4 regions of the Alicyclobacillus sp. SO9 genome follow, and region 3 is predicted to be linked to each of the others. Evidence: riboswitches for the same ligand, from Rfam matches in the RefSeq annotation. Region 3 holds a riboswitch; each other region holds the start of a gene.
What was found. Region 3 has a riboswitch for cyclic di-GMP ahead of GI364_RS18615 (methyl-accepting chemotaxis protein). Riboswitches for the same ligand answer to the same signal wherever they lie in the genome.
Positions count from the first base shown of each region.

Region 1: linked by a shared signal. The riboswitch ahead of GI364_RS04460 (methyl-accepting chemotaxis protein) and the one ahead of GI364_RS18615 (methyl-accepting chemotaxis protein) in region 3 are both predicted to bind cyclic di-GMP.
Region 2: linked by a shared signal. The riboswitch ahead of GI364_RS04845 (putative bifunctional diguanylate cyclase/phosphodiesterase) and the one ahead of GI364_RS18615 (methyl-accepting chemotaxis protein) in region 3 are both predicted to bind cyclic di-GMP.
Region 4: linked by a shared signal. The riboswitch ahead of GI364_RS06305 (fatty acid desaturase) and the one ahead of GI364_RS18615 (methyl-accepting chemotaxis protein) in region 3 are both predicted to bind cyclic di-GMP.

Region 1 is NZ_CP066339.1:999,618-1,002,784, reverse strand. Features, by position in the region: gene GI364_RS04460 (methyl-accepting chemotaxis protein) at 8-1,693, opposite strand; cyclic di-GMP riboswitch class I at 1,805-1,906, opposite strand; gene GI364_RS04455 (G1 family glutamic endopeptidase) at 2,096-2,785, opposite strand.
Region 2 is NZ_CP066339.1:1,083,244-1,086,410, forward strand. Features, by position in the region: gene GI364_RS04840 (Lon protease family protein) at 1-859, shown strand, start outside; cyclic di-GMP riboswitch class I at 988-1,076, shown strand; gene GI364_RS04845 (putative bifunctional diguanylate cyclase/phosphodiesterase) at 1,179-3,167, shown strand, end outside.
Region 3 is NZ_CP066339.1:3,961,152-3,964,318, forward strand. Features, by position in the region: gene galT (galactose-1-phosphate uridylyltransferase) at 1-71, opposite strand, end outside; gene GI364_RS18610 (DeoR/GlpR family DNA-binding transcription regulator) at 90-881, opposite strand; cyclic di-GMP riboswitch class I at 1,087-1,173, shown strand; gene GI364_RS18615 (methyl-accepting chemotaxis protein) at 1,297-3,027, shown strand.
Region 4 is NZ_CP066339.1:1,426,450-1,429,616, reverse strand. Features, by position in the region: gene GI364_RS06310 (glutathione peroxidase) at 1-215, opposite strand, end outside; gene GI364_RS06305 (fatty acid desaturase) at 297-1,301, opposite strand; cyclic di-GMP riboswitch class I at 1,546-1,632, opposite strand; gene GI364_RS06300 (Cof-type HAD-IIB family hydrolase) at 1,728-2,495, opposite strand; gene GI364_RS06295 (MBL fold metallo-hydrolase) at 2,606-3,167, opposite strand, start outside.

The DNA of each region.
Region 1 (3,167 bases), 2.2 Mb from region 3:
TACGTTCTCAAATACGAAATTGCCCAATCAATTCTTGTAGCTGCTCTGCCATATCTCTAAGCGAAGATGCGGAAGCACCAATCTCTTCAGCAGCGGCGAGTTGTTCTTCAGTAGACGCAGACGCTGTCTGCATACCGGAAGCAGTTACCTCGGATATTTGAGCAATCTCCGAAACAGCATCATTGAGTTGAACGGCCCCAGCGGAAAGTTGTTGGGTTGCGGCCGATACATTCTGAATTTGCTCACTCACTGAGCTCACTGCGAATCCAATATCCTCGAATGATACTCCTGCTTGATTGACAGCCTTAAGACCATGGGATACCTGGCTAGCTGTTGCTGCGGTGACGGACACCGCTTGACTCGTTCCATCTTGGATTTGCCTAATCAATGCCGCAATTTGTTCTGCAGATTTAGATGATTCTTCAGCTAATTTTCTTACTTCATCTGCTACTACGGCAAATCCTCGACCGCTTTCTCCTGCTCTAGCAGCTTCAATAGCAGCATTTAACGCTAATAAATTAGTTTGACTGGCAATACTGGTAATGGCATCAGTTATTTCACCAATTACCTGAGATTTCGAACCTAACTGCTGCACCACGCTGGACAAATCTGTTACGGTATTTTGAATCGAGCTCATTTGTTGTACAGCGGTTTGAATGGCTTCATTTCCGGTCACAGACTTGCGGTTCGCATCCTCGGCTGATATGGCTACATTGTTCGTGTTTTCAGCAATGTGCTGAATCCCGTTCGTCATTTCTAGAATAGATTGCTTTCCCTCTTCAAGGTTCAGCGACTGTTTTTGAGTACCGTCGGCAGCTTGTTGGATGGTAGCGGCGATCTGCTCTGTTGCTTTACTGGTTTCATCAGAGCTTGCCGAAAGTTCTTCCGCGGATGCAGCTACCTGCTGTGAGGACTCACTTACGCTCTGTATGATGGATCTTAAATTGTTTTTCATTCTATTAAATGCTTGTGCTAAAGAGCCCACTTCATCCTTGGACTTAATCATCACATCATCACGTGTCAAATCGCCTGCAGCCATTATTTCAGTTTCTCTCATTAATGCGAGCAACGGCGTTGTAATTAATGTGGACGTAATCACACCGGCTGCAATAGCTATCAGAAACAAAACTATAGTAAGAGATATAACGACAATATTCGTTTTCCGGGATATCTGATGGTTTACCAATTTGGCATGGCTCAAGTTCGCTTGAGTGGTTTTTGCTACACTGGCTGCAACATTTCGCATGTTTACACCGTATTCGAATAGGTTGTTTTTTATCGTATATTGTAATGCAGATTTTGAGTTGGACATTTGAAAGACGTTGTCCGACTCAGCAACAAATTTCTGGTTCATTGTTGCCAGTTTATTTAGTTTTGTGACACTCGTTTTCGTTGGATTCAGGAGCAACGTTTTCTTTACTAACTGGCTTAATTGTTGCGCGGTGCTATGAATCCCCTTTTGATCATCGGGGGCATTCGTTGCAAAGTGTTCTCTAAGTAAACTGACTTCATGCTCAGACAGGTATTCCATTCTGGTAGCATTGTTCAATATGACAGAAGCGCGATTTGTAATGTTTGAGTATGATCCATCTAACTTGTGGTTGTAGTAAACAGAGATAACGCCTATGATTCCACTTAATATAGCTACGATTAAGAAGCTGCCAATGATTTTTTTGCGAAGCGTCAGTGTCATAAACCTTCTCCTCATCTCTATTTAAACGTCGTTTCCATCTGGAGTTTTTTCCCCGCCATTCTCGACACAGCGGCAATAAAAAAGCACCCCCAGGCAGGGCGCTCCCATTACAATCGCGGCCAGACTGTCATAGAATGGGTTTCCCATTGGTTTCCATTCCGTAGACCCTCAGCTTTGCGCCCCAACGTTTCCGTTGGTATGCCCTTTACATATTTAATAATTTCATTGACATACTGAAAGCAATACTACAGATTGTCAAAACAGATTTGTTTGGTTTTTACAATAGAAGATTTATCTGCGATAAAAGTCACAAGAGTGACACATGCTGTAGCTCTTACCATTCTCCCCTGCGCGGTATTGCGCAGGGGAGTTTTACTGTCTCAAATAGAACCTTGATACAAATTAAGATAGGGGAGCACTTGGCTGCGTTGATCCAAAGATGACATTAAATCCATCCGTGTCGGAATCCGGGTTAGACGGATCCGACACCACTGAACCGTTTTGAATCATATAGCCTCCATCGGAGGAAGTGAGCCTGGGGTTTCCACCGTTCACCGTGCCAGGATCGAATGTTGTGGCACCGTAGTTGGCCAAGGTCGCGATGGAGCCATTGATTTGTGGTGCCTCCTGAATCCATTCTGCGGAGGAACCAGGTCCTGAATACGATTGTGTTGTGCTAAACGATTCACCTTGGGTCAAGTCTTTTAGGGTTATGGTCCAAGTCCCATTCCCGTTATTGTGAATATGCGCACTCATGTGGTCGCCAGGGCTGACAGCCATTGTTGGAATAACCGTCTCCGCCGCCGGCAAAATCTCCCACCATGCGTCGTATTGAGCATGACCATTGACATAATCCTGTTCAGTCCCTGTTTGTATCAAGTTGCTGTTGTTGAAACCATCGATGCCAATCCAGGATGACGAGTACGTGTTACCGCTGGATCTCTTGACTGTAGGAACCGTCCAATTACCGGTGATGTCATTGTAGGTGCTCCCGGAAATTGCGTAGCCTGACCAGTTGGATGCTGCCCAACCAAGATTATGGACCCTTCTTGCGAGGTTTGGGGTTCGAATGTTGGTGGGTACACGCCTCATTGGTGTGTTTTTAATGACGACGCCCGGATGAGTGTAATGGGTTCCCTCTGTTGCCGCAAACGTGGTGACAGGAATACATAGGGCCCCAGCTACAGCAGTCGTCATCGCAGCCTGAACAAGTGTCTTTCGAATCATTAATTCCCCTCCAAAGTGAATGATTTGTGAAACAATTCCAAACATATGCAGTCGGAATCCAAAGATATTCCGCTTTTAGGAATTTTTCAACATATTTGTAGTGAGAACTCTGAAGGGATGTACGTCGTTTCTCGATTGTTGCAGTAGATATCGGGGCGTATTTATTAGCGCCAATCGAATGTCTCAAACCACTTCATACGTCTTATTGTCTTTCAAAGCTATCCTCTTTCTACTTGAATTCTCGAAA
Region 2 (3,167 bases), 2.3 Mb from region 3:
ATTTAATCCTGTCATAGAAGTACTCACGGAGGCTAACTATCACGCTGTAGAGGCGCAGAAACAAATAGTAGGGGCCAGTCATATTGAAACTGCTATTTCGGAAAAAAGAAAGAGGTCAGATCTGATTCGAGAAAAAGTATTGGAGTTGTTGTTGAACGGCACTATTAAAGTGGCCACATCAGGAGAAAGGGTTGGACAGATTAATGGACTGGCTATTCTCGACGCTGGTGACTTCTTGTTTGGACAGCCCCATCGAATCACGGCCCGCACGTCAATTGGTAAGCGTGGAGTAGTGAATGTAGAGCGGGAAACGGCCATGAGCGGGCACATTCACGATAAGGGTTTGCTTATCTTAAGCGGGTATCTATCCGGAGAATTTGCCCAGGAGTATCCCCTGTCCATATCGGCGACACTTGTCTTTGAACAGACATATTCCATGATTGACGGAGACAGCGCGTCTAGCACCGAACTCTATGCACTGTTGTCCTCATTAGCCAATGTGCCGATTAATCAAGGGATTGCTGTTACCGGGTCCGTGGACCAATTCGGGGACATTCAGCCCATTGGGGGGGTGAACGATAAGATTGAGGGATTCTTTTACGTTTGCGAGGCACAAGGATTGACTGGCAATCAAGGTGTGATGATACCCCAACAAAACGTAGCAAACTTGTTTCTCTCTCCTGAAGTGGCTGCTGCGCTTCGAAACGGCTCCTTTCATATTTGGCCTGTGAAAAACGTGAGAGAAGGCATCGAACTCCTGACAGGATATACTGCCGGTACGTCACCCTGCCCTGAAAGCACGATTTTTGGAGCCATTCAAAAGAAATTGACAGAATATGCGAAAAGCTACAAGGAATGAGTGCGGGAATATGGACAATCTACTATTGTTTGCGCATATACAAAAAGTATCTTAAAGAAGCCGATGTGATACTTTAATATCGCGTCGGCTTCTTTTAGGTTATACTATGATTTATAGATGATACGAAAAATTGGAAAAGGCAAACCAATTAGAAATGTTGGGGCGCAAAGCCAAAGTCTAAGGATCCGCCTTGGTCTATGACTGCTTGGTTGCCGATTTGAATAAATTGCTTTATTAAATCGACGGCGCAACCGACTGCACCGTCCATTTGCATTTTGTTAGGACTTTTTTTCAGATGAAGGGTATAAGGGTGAAGCGGATGAGAGAAGGCAGCGAGCACCGTGAGGCAAGACTATACCAGTCTGAAGACTGGTATCGGAACTTGGTGGAACTTTCTCCCCAGGCCATTGTTGTACATGTTAATGGAGAGATTATCTATGCGAATCCCGCTGCCGTAACACTGCTGGGTGTACCTGAAGCTCGTGATTTGCTGGGATACTCTATTTTCGATCTCGTTGATCCAAACGAACGGGAGCAACTGATTTACCGATCGGATCATGCCATGGCGAAAGAAGGAAATACAATTGAGTTGATGGAACACGTCATTTCCTTTCAAGGCCGCATTTTGACGGTTGAGGGAATGGGTGTGGGTATCCGGTATGACGGACATCCGGCTGTACAGCTCTTTATTCGAGATATTACGGAAAGGAAAAGGGCAGAACAAGCCACTCGATATGCGGAAGACTTGCTGAGAGGTCAAAATGCAGTTCTCAACCTGATTGCTCAGGGTACTGAAGTGAGAGAAACGTTGACTGAGATTGTTTCCCAGATTGAATCAAAAAGCCCGCACCGCCGATGCAGAATTTTTGTGGAATCGGGGAATCATCACTTTTACGTTGGATCGCGCAATCGTATAAACAATAATTTGTGGTCCAAAAGTCTCCTTTCCTCTTCCGGCGCAACCATAGGCAACATTGATATTCACAATGTTTTTGCCAGTCCACCAACGCAAACTGAAATTGACCTCTACGACACGTACAGTCAATTGGCTGAACTTGCAATACGGCAGTGGTTGGCAGCGGAAGAAATTAGCCGATTGGCTTACCGTGATCCCCTTACAAATCTCCCAAACCGTCGCGTAGTTGAAGACACCTTTACGAGCCTCGTGTCGTCAACTCCTGACAAACTGTGTGCCGTGATGATGCTCGATATTGATCGTTTTAAATGGATTAACGATACGTTTGGTCATGACGTAGGCGACCAAATCATTAAAGTGATTGCGAATCGCCTGATAGAGTGTGTAGGAGCGGACGACGTGGTGAGTCGGACAGGAGGAGACGAGTTTACTATTGTGGTGTGCGACGACTGCAGCAGAGAAGAACTGTGGCTACTCGGTGAAGAAATTCTTCAGTCTGTGCAAGAAACTGTCGCCGTGGGAGAGCACGAGTTCAGCCTTACCATTAGCGTTGGCATCGCTTTGTATCCGAAACATGGACTGACTCTTAAAGACCTTTTAAAGAATGCGGATTCAGCGATGTATGATGCGAAAGCAAAGGGTCGTAACGCCATCAGCATTTATGCATTGAGAATGAATGACAAGTTTGAAGACCGGCTGATACTCGAACATGACATTCGACACGCTTTTGAGCACGAGGAGTTTGTGATTGAATATCAACCCAAAGTCGACCTTGGCAGCTACCGAATTACAGGGGCAGAAGCACTCTTGCGCTGGTTTCATCCAACTCGAGGGATGGTTTCGCCAGACGATTTCGTAAAGGTTGCCGAAGATATGGGGCTCATTGATGTTATTGGTCAATGGGTTCTGGAAACGGTGCTAAAACAGTTGCAAGATTGGGACATTCAAGGTGCCAGGGATGTTCCCATTGCGGTAAATGTCTCGGCTCATCAGTTTGTACAGCCTGCTTTCGCAGACTTTGTCGGAGAAGCACTCCAACGATATAGGGTCCAACCGCAGTTGCTGGAGTTAGAGATAACAGAGACGGCGTTTATGACGAATATCGAAGTTGCTGCCAAAAACATTCGGTATTTGGCGCGAATGGGAGTGAAAATCATATTCGACGATTTTGGAACTGGATACTCATCGCTTTCACTGTTGAACAGCTTTGAAATCGACAGTCTTAAAATTGACCGTTCATTTGTTGAAGGATTGTCATGGCGTGACGCAACATGCGAAAGTATTTTGATTTCAATCATTTCTTTAGGACAAAGTCTGGGGATGAATCTCATTGCAGAAGGCGTTGAAGATGAGGAACAATTACGTTTTCTTAAGGAGCGGGACTGCAATGAA
Region 3 (3,167 bases):
GGACGATTCTGCCTGTTGGCGGCAACCATCGTCCAGTCTCGCAGCAGCGGGTTAAATCTCAATTCTGCCATCTCATCTTCCTCCTCGACTTAGTCTTCCGTTTGCGGATGAACCAGGTGTAGGTCAATGCCTGTTTGACGAAGTGCATCCCAATCTGCGTCACTGTTTTCCGTCTCATTTGTCACGATTGCATCCACCTCATCTAGATTTGCTTGGTGCGCCAATGCACGAATACCCCATTTTGTGTGATCGAAGGCTAATACAACTCTCTCCGTGTTCTCCATCAGTATCCGATTGATAGCAGATTCCTGCAGGTTGGGCGTACTTAAGCCAAATCCTGCATCAATCCCGTGAACCCCGAGACACAGCAAATCTGTATGCAACTTTCTTGCACTTTCTTCCGCCAGGGGCCCGACCAAAGCGTCTGAAGGAGTGCGAAACTGACCACCTGTTAGGTGAATATCGTTCCATCCGTTCTGTTTTAATACTGTTGCAACGTTTGTAGAGTTGGTCACAAAGGTGAGATCATCCAGGCTGTGATGATTTGATTTTAATTTTTGCGCTACGGTCCACGTTGTTGTACCTGCAGACAAACCAATTGTCATTCCTGGCTCTATCAGCGTCAGTACTTCACTGGCAATAGCGGCTTTCTCTGCCCGCTGCAGCACGCGCTTGTTCATAAACGTCGGTTCTGCAGCACTCTTGCTGATTTGTCCCCCGCCAACAACCTTTTCCACAACTCCTTGCCGGTGCAGCCGATTCAAGTCTCGACGAATCGTTATTTCTGAAACGCTTAATGCATCGGCAAGGTCCTGAATGGAAATGAATCCCTTTTGCGCGAGTAAATCCACCAATTTTCGCTGTCGCTCAGCCGGGTACATGATTGAGACCTCCAAGTTTCCAATTATAATCATATCTTATCACATTTTAATCAATATGTAGATTTATATTTGATTACACCGAGCATAATAGAAGCGAATGGAACCACAACTACATCGTTGTAATGAACGTTCGCGTTAGCAATTTTTCACACCATTGCCACTAGACAAGTATCGACATTTATCTCATGATGTTATTTAGACTTTTATGTTACATAGGCACACCAATGGAAACATTGGGCCGCAAAGCCATTGGATCTAAGGGACTCTGACCTATGATAGCCAGGCTGCCGCAAGATTTGCGTGTGGCGCCTATGAAGGCGCTTTTTTGTTTTGCAATTTGCACCCGTTTTGTTGCATACCGAAGAGTTCACACGTTGCTTGTCACCATCACGATACTGTAGGGGGACGTCTCTTAATGGCCAGACTTCGAAGGATTTTGGGCTTTTTCTACGCCCGCGGCGGATTATCTCTTGCGCAAAAACTGATTTATTCTTTTATTGCGTTAAACGTTGTGCTTATTGGTCTTGGGGGCATCGGAATTATCAATCTCAGGATGACCCAACAAATGACTCATTCTATCGTAGCAAGTCGTCTCGCACCGCTTGAATCATTAACGCAAATACAAGACAGGCTGCGAAACATACAGTTGGATCTGTATCAAATTAAACTGACTAGTTCTGTGAGTCAACAGGTGAACTACCAGTCAGATATCCAGAAAATAGAGACCCAAATTGATAAGAATCTAGGGGTACTCTCTAAGACAAGTATAGCGAGCACAGACCAGCGCCAGTGGAGCACTTTTGCCAACGACTTAAGTAATTCTACCGTAGCGATTTACAATGACTTCAGCAATCTTAGGGCCAAAAGTTCAGTCAAGCTGACGTCGACGAAGAGCGTCAGTCAAACGCTGTCTGATCTCAACAAGCTCATTGCCTTTGAAACGCATGCCGCGAACCAAACTGTAAGTCACGCGCACAACGTCTACGTCAGGGCACTTTTTATCTCGTTAATTGTCATTGCAGCAGCCTTGCTGTTAAGTGTACTCTTGGCGATTTTTACTCTCAGAGCTACGCTGCGACCTGTCCGAATGATAACTTCAGAAATGAAACGAATTGCACAAAACTCGGGGGATTTAACAAAAAGACTGCAAATTCGTTCCAGAGATGAATTTGGTCAATTGGCGGATTCTTTCAATGAGATGATTGGAAGCATTCAAAACATCGTCAGAACCATTTCGGACAGCACCGACCAAATGGCAGCAACTTCACAGGAACTTGTTGCTACATCAGGAGAAGTAACCAGTATTTCTGTTCAAATTGCTGAGCGAACTCAAGGTATCTCTTCCGGCGCAGCCTCGCAACAAAAAGCAACACAAGACGCCATGAATATGGTTACAAGTATGAACGAGCATATTCAAACACTTCGTAGGAATGCCGAGCAAGTGTCGACTTCGTCCGCCGGCTCCAAATCCACCGTCGAGCGCGGTCACAAGGCTATTAAGGAGACCTCTACACAAATCACAACGGCTGCCAATTCCATTAACACACTGAGTGAACAAGTCGACTCTTTGGGAGGACAAGTGGAACAAATCAATTCCATTGTCAATCTCATCAGCGGCATCGCAGATCAAAGCAACCTTCTGGCCTTAAATGCATCTGTTGAAGCTGCGAGGGCAGGAGAGAACGGTCGCAGTTTTGCAGTAGTGGCAAACGAAATGCGTAAGATGTCACAGAACTCCAAAGATGCAGCCTTGCAAATTCAAAAAATAGCACAGCACATTCAGGCGGAAATGAGCAGTGTTTTAACGCAAATGCACAACAGTAAAAAAACTATGGACACTGGGCTAGAAACCATGGACACCTCTGCAGTTTCGTTTAACGAAATTGCAATTCACGTCGATGGGGTTCATCACCAGATTGAAGAAGCTTTGAGTGAAATCACCGAACTAGCTGCAAGTGCTACAAACGTCAATAAGTCGGTAGCAGAAGTATTGACAATTGCTGAAGGTTTCTCGCGCAGTACAGAAGAGGTAGCAGCGGCAACAGAGGAACAATCGGCAACAATGGAGGAAGCTGCCGCAGGCATCGAGCACATCACTCAGCATGCGGAATCCTTAACCGTACTAATTGGAGAATTCACTTACTAACGTACATCACAGTGCATAGTGTTTGATAGTCGGCACAGGAACTATGAAAGCAGGTCATCCAGACCTGCTTTTTTGGTTGCATGACACGTAGTAGCTTTAATCAAACGGATTGAAATAATCCTAGGTATTTAGGTGCACCA
Region 4 (3,167 bases), 2.5 Mb from region 3:
CCAGGTTCTTGCTTGCCAAATTGATTGCATGGAAACCCAAGAATCTCAAAACCTTGTTGACGATAAGACTGATAGATCGCCTGCAGCCCTTCGTATTGCGGGGTGAACCCACATTTGCTGGCTGTGTTTACAATCAGTAAGACTTTTCCACTATAGTCGGCTAGGGACTGCTCACTTCCGTCAATCCGGTTGGCGGCGAAATCATACACGGTCATGGTAGGAGCTCCTCCTCATTAATATGGATTCAAAAAAAGCTCGATATAATATCGAGCATAAACAATTGCATGTATACTATTTTACTCCTTTAACAATTTATTAACATTCTTAAAATTAATAAACTGCTTCTTTTTTTCATCCCATAACCGATATCCCAAAGCTCTAAAACTCAATCTTATCCCGACACGTGGAACCTGTTGAAACGCTGTGTCACTTCGATACAAATCCTGAAGATTATAATTAGGTATCCGTGAACTCAAGTGGTGGATATGGTGGTAACCTATGTTTCCAGTTATCCAGTTCAATACTTTAGGCAAATCGTAAAAGGAACTTCCGTGCATCGCTGCTTGAAAAAAGCTCCAATTGTCTTCTTGTTCAAAGTACGTTGTTTCAAACTGATGCTGAACATAAAACAACCAAATTCCTAGCATACCTGAGAGATACAAAACAGGCCCTTCCACAATTAAAAACCGATTCCATCCTAATACGGAGCCAAGGATGGCAATGATGAGTAGCAGTACCGCATTTGTAGCATAGGTATTTACTCTCTCTTTTACCCCTGCATTCCTTTTGTTAAATCGATAGTTAACTAACAGCATGTAGAAGGGGCCCAAACCAAAGAGAATCAGGGGATTTCTATAGAGCCGGTAAGCCAACCGACGCCGCGGAGAAGCCGCAGCGTATTCATCCACTGTGAGTGTCCAAATATCCCCGACTCCCTTTCTCGTCAAGTTCCCGCTGGTGGCATGATGAATTGAATGCTCACGTTTCCAACGGTAAAATGGAAACATCACAACAAGTCCCGTTAAGATTCCTACAACCGCATTGGCTCTTCTTGTCTTAAAAAAGGCTCCATGGCAGCAGTCATGAAAAATAATGAACGTCCTCACAGCAAATCCCGCAGTTGGAATCGTAAGCAATAATGCGAGAACGGTGGAGACAGCTAGGCTCTCAAAGGCAAGGTACCATAACAGAAAAAAGGGAATAATTGTCGTTGCAAGTTGCCACAAGCTCTTTCCACGATGACACTGCTCGAAAGGAGCAATCTGCCGTTTCCAATTATTTAGGTTCCCTTGAATGCTCATCATCTACCTTTCACTTGAATTACTGCGTTAACTTATGCACTGCATCTCTTCGTTGTCCGTAAAAAGCCGACAAACAGGCGTATCCCATCGGTCACTTATGACTCTGGTATCGTCACAAACATAATCGGGAAAGAGAGTTAGACTGTGCTATTTATAGTACTATAAGCGTGAGTTCATCACGACTAAGGAACGAATGTCTTTTAGGAATTTTCTTCACGGATATTTATCCGTTGGCTTGTGTAAGGGGAGCAACCCGGCTGTCCTGGGCAGTGATACCTGTAGACCCGTGGCTTTGCGTCCATACCTTTCGGTGTGTTTGCTCGTTCTATCTGTTCCTCTTAATGTGTTCATCTTACTAGAAAATTTAACAAAATACTACGACAGGTATTTTCCATGCAACTCTGTTGGACACACTTGGCTTCAGACCTATATAAGTCCCAGTTTCTCAAGTGCGTGAGCTATACCGCCCTCATTTACATCCAATGTTACAAAACTGGCCCTGTGCTTCAATTCATCGACCGCATTTCCCATGGCTACGCCGATACCCACTGCTGACATCATTTCAATGTCATTGATGCCGTCGCCAAATGCAGCAGCTTCCGACCTGTCCTGATGGAGAACGGCCAGCAGCTTTTCTATCCCTGAGGCCTTTGAAATTCCCCTGTTCACGGCGTTGAAAGCATCTTCTCTAGACCCCCACGGATAAAAATCAAGTCGGTTTCCCTCTGTATACAGACGAATTCCCTCTGAAGAACACATCACTTCGAGCTGCAGAACGTCCCCTTCGCAACCGCCGGCACACTCCTTGCTCATATCCCATTTGCGCATGTAATTTTCCAATATGTCCGTTCTGTCACGACTGGCAATTTCGAAACCATCTGATGTACAAGTCACCAATGAATCACTCTGTTGCAGCACTAACTTACGTATCGCATCCACAGTTGACGACTGAATCACACTTCGATAAATCGTCTCGTTCTCGTATACCACTAAGCTGCCGTTAAGGGCTACATACGAAGCAATTCCAAGTTCCTGCATCAATCCGTAAATGTTAAAAGCAGGACGGGCGGATGCAATGACAGGAGTAACGCCATTCTCTCTTAACTGCAAAACGGCTCTCTTCGTGCTTTGCAACAGGTTCCCTTGCCAGTTTACCAGGGTACCATCGATATCAAAAAACACGGTTTTTATCAAATGCGTCCACCCTTGCAATAGTATTTTCTCCGTTCAAAATTGTACCACGAAACGATATAAGTTCCGTGGTACTGTGACTGTACTGAGTGTTTCCGGCTGCGTAAACGAGATTAACTATGCGCCTGTGCAAGGTCAGCAAACTGTTTATTAACATCCTCATTACACACGCCGCCGTGATAACACAAGGCTGTTTCCACGTTAAATGCTGTGAACTTTGCAATCGATTTCCAGGCCAGAGACATATCTGGTGTAAACTTTTCGTTGGGACCCAACAACTTTCCTTCTTCGGAAACAATAGCATCCCCTGTAATCAAGGTCTTGCTCTCTGGGTGATACAGACTTATGTGTCCAGGCGTATGCCCTGGACTAAAGATAACTTGCAACCCGCCCAGCAGAGAGAGTAGTTCTCCATCCTGAAGTAAGGTATTTACCTTAGCTTGAGGAGGTGTACCACGGGACGGGTCGTGCTTGATTAAAAGTCTTTCTCCCTCAATATAAGGCGCATCGTCCTTATGTGCACACACTTCTACCGTATGGTCCAACGCATTGATAATGTCAGGCAATCCGCCAATGTGGTCGTAATCCTGATGTGTCAAAATGATTTTTCTCAGTCGGTCAAAAGGCACTCCGGCCTGGTCCATCTCCGTCTTGATGTCAGACAACATCCCGGGA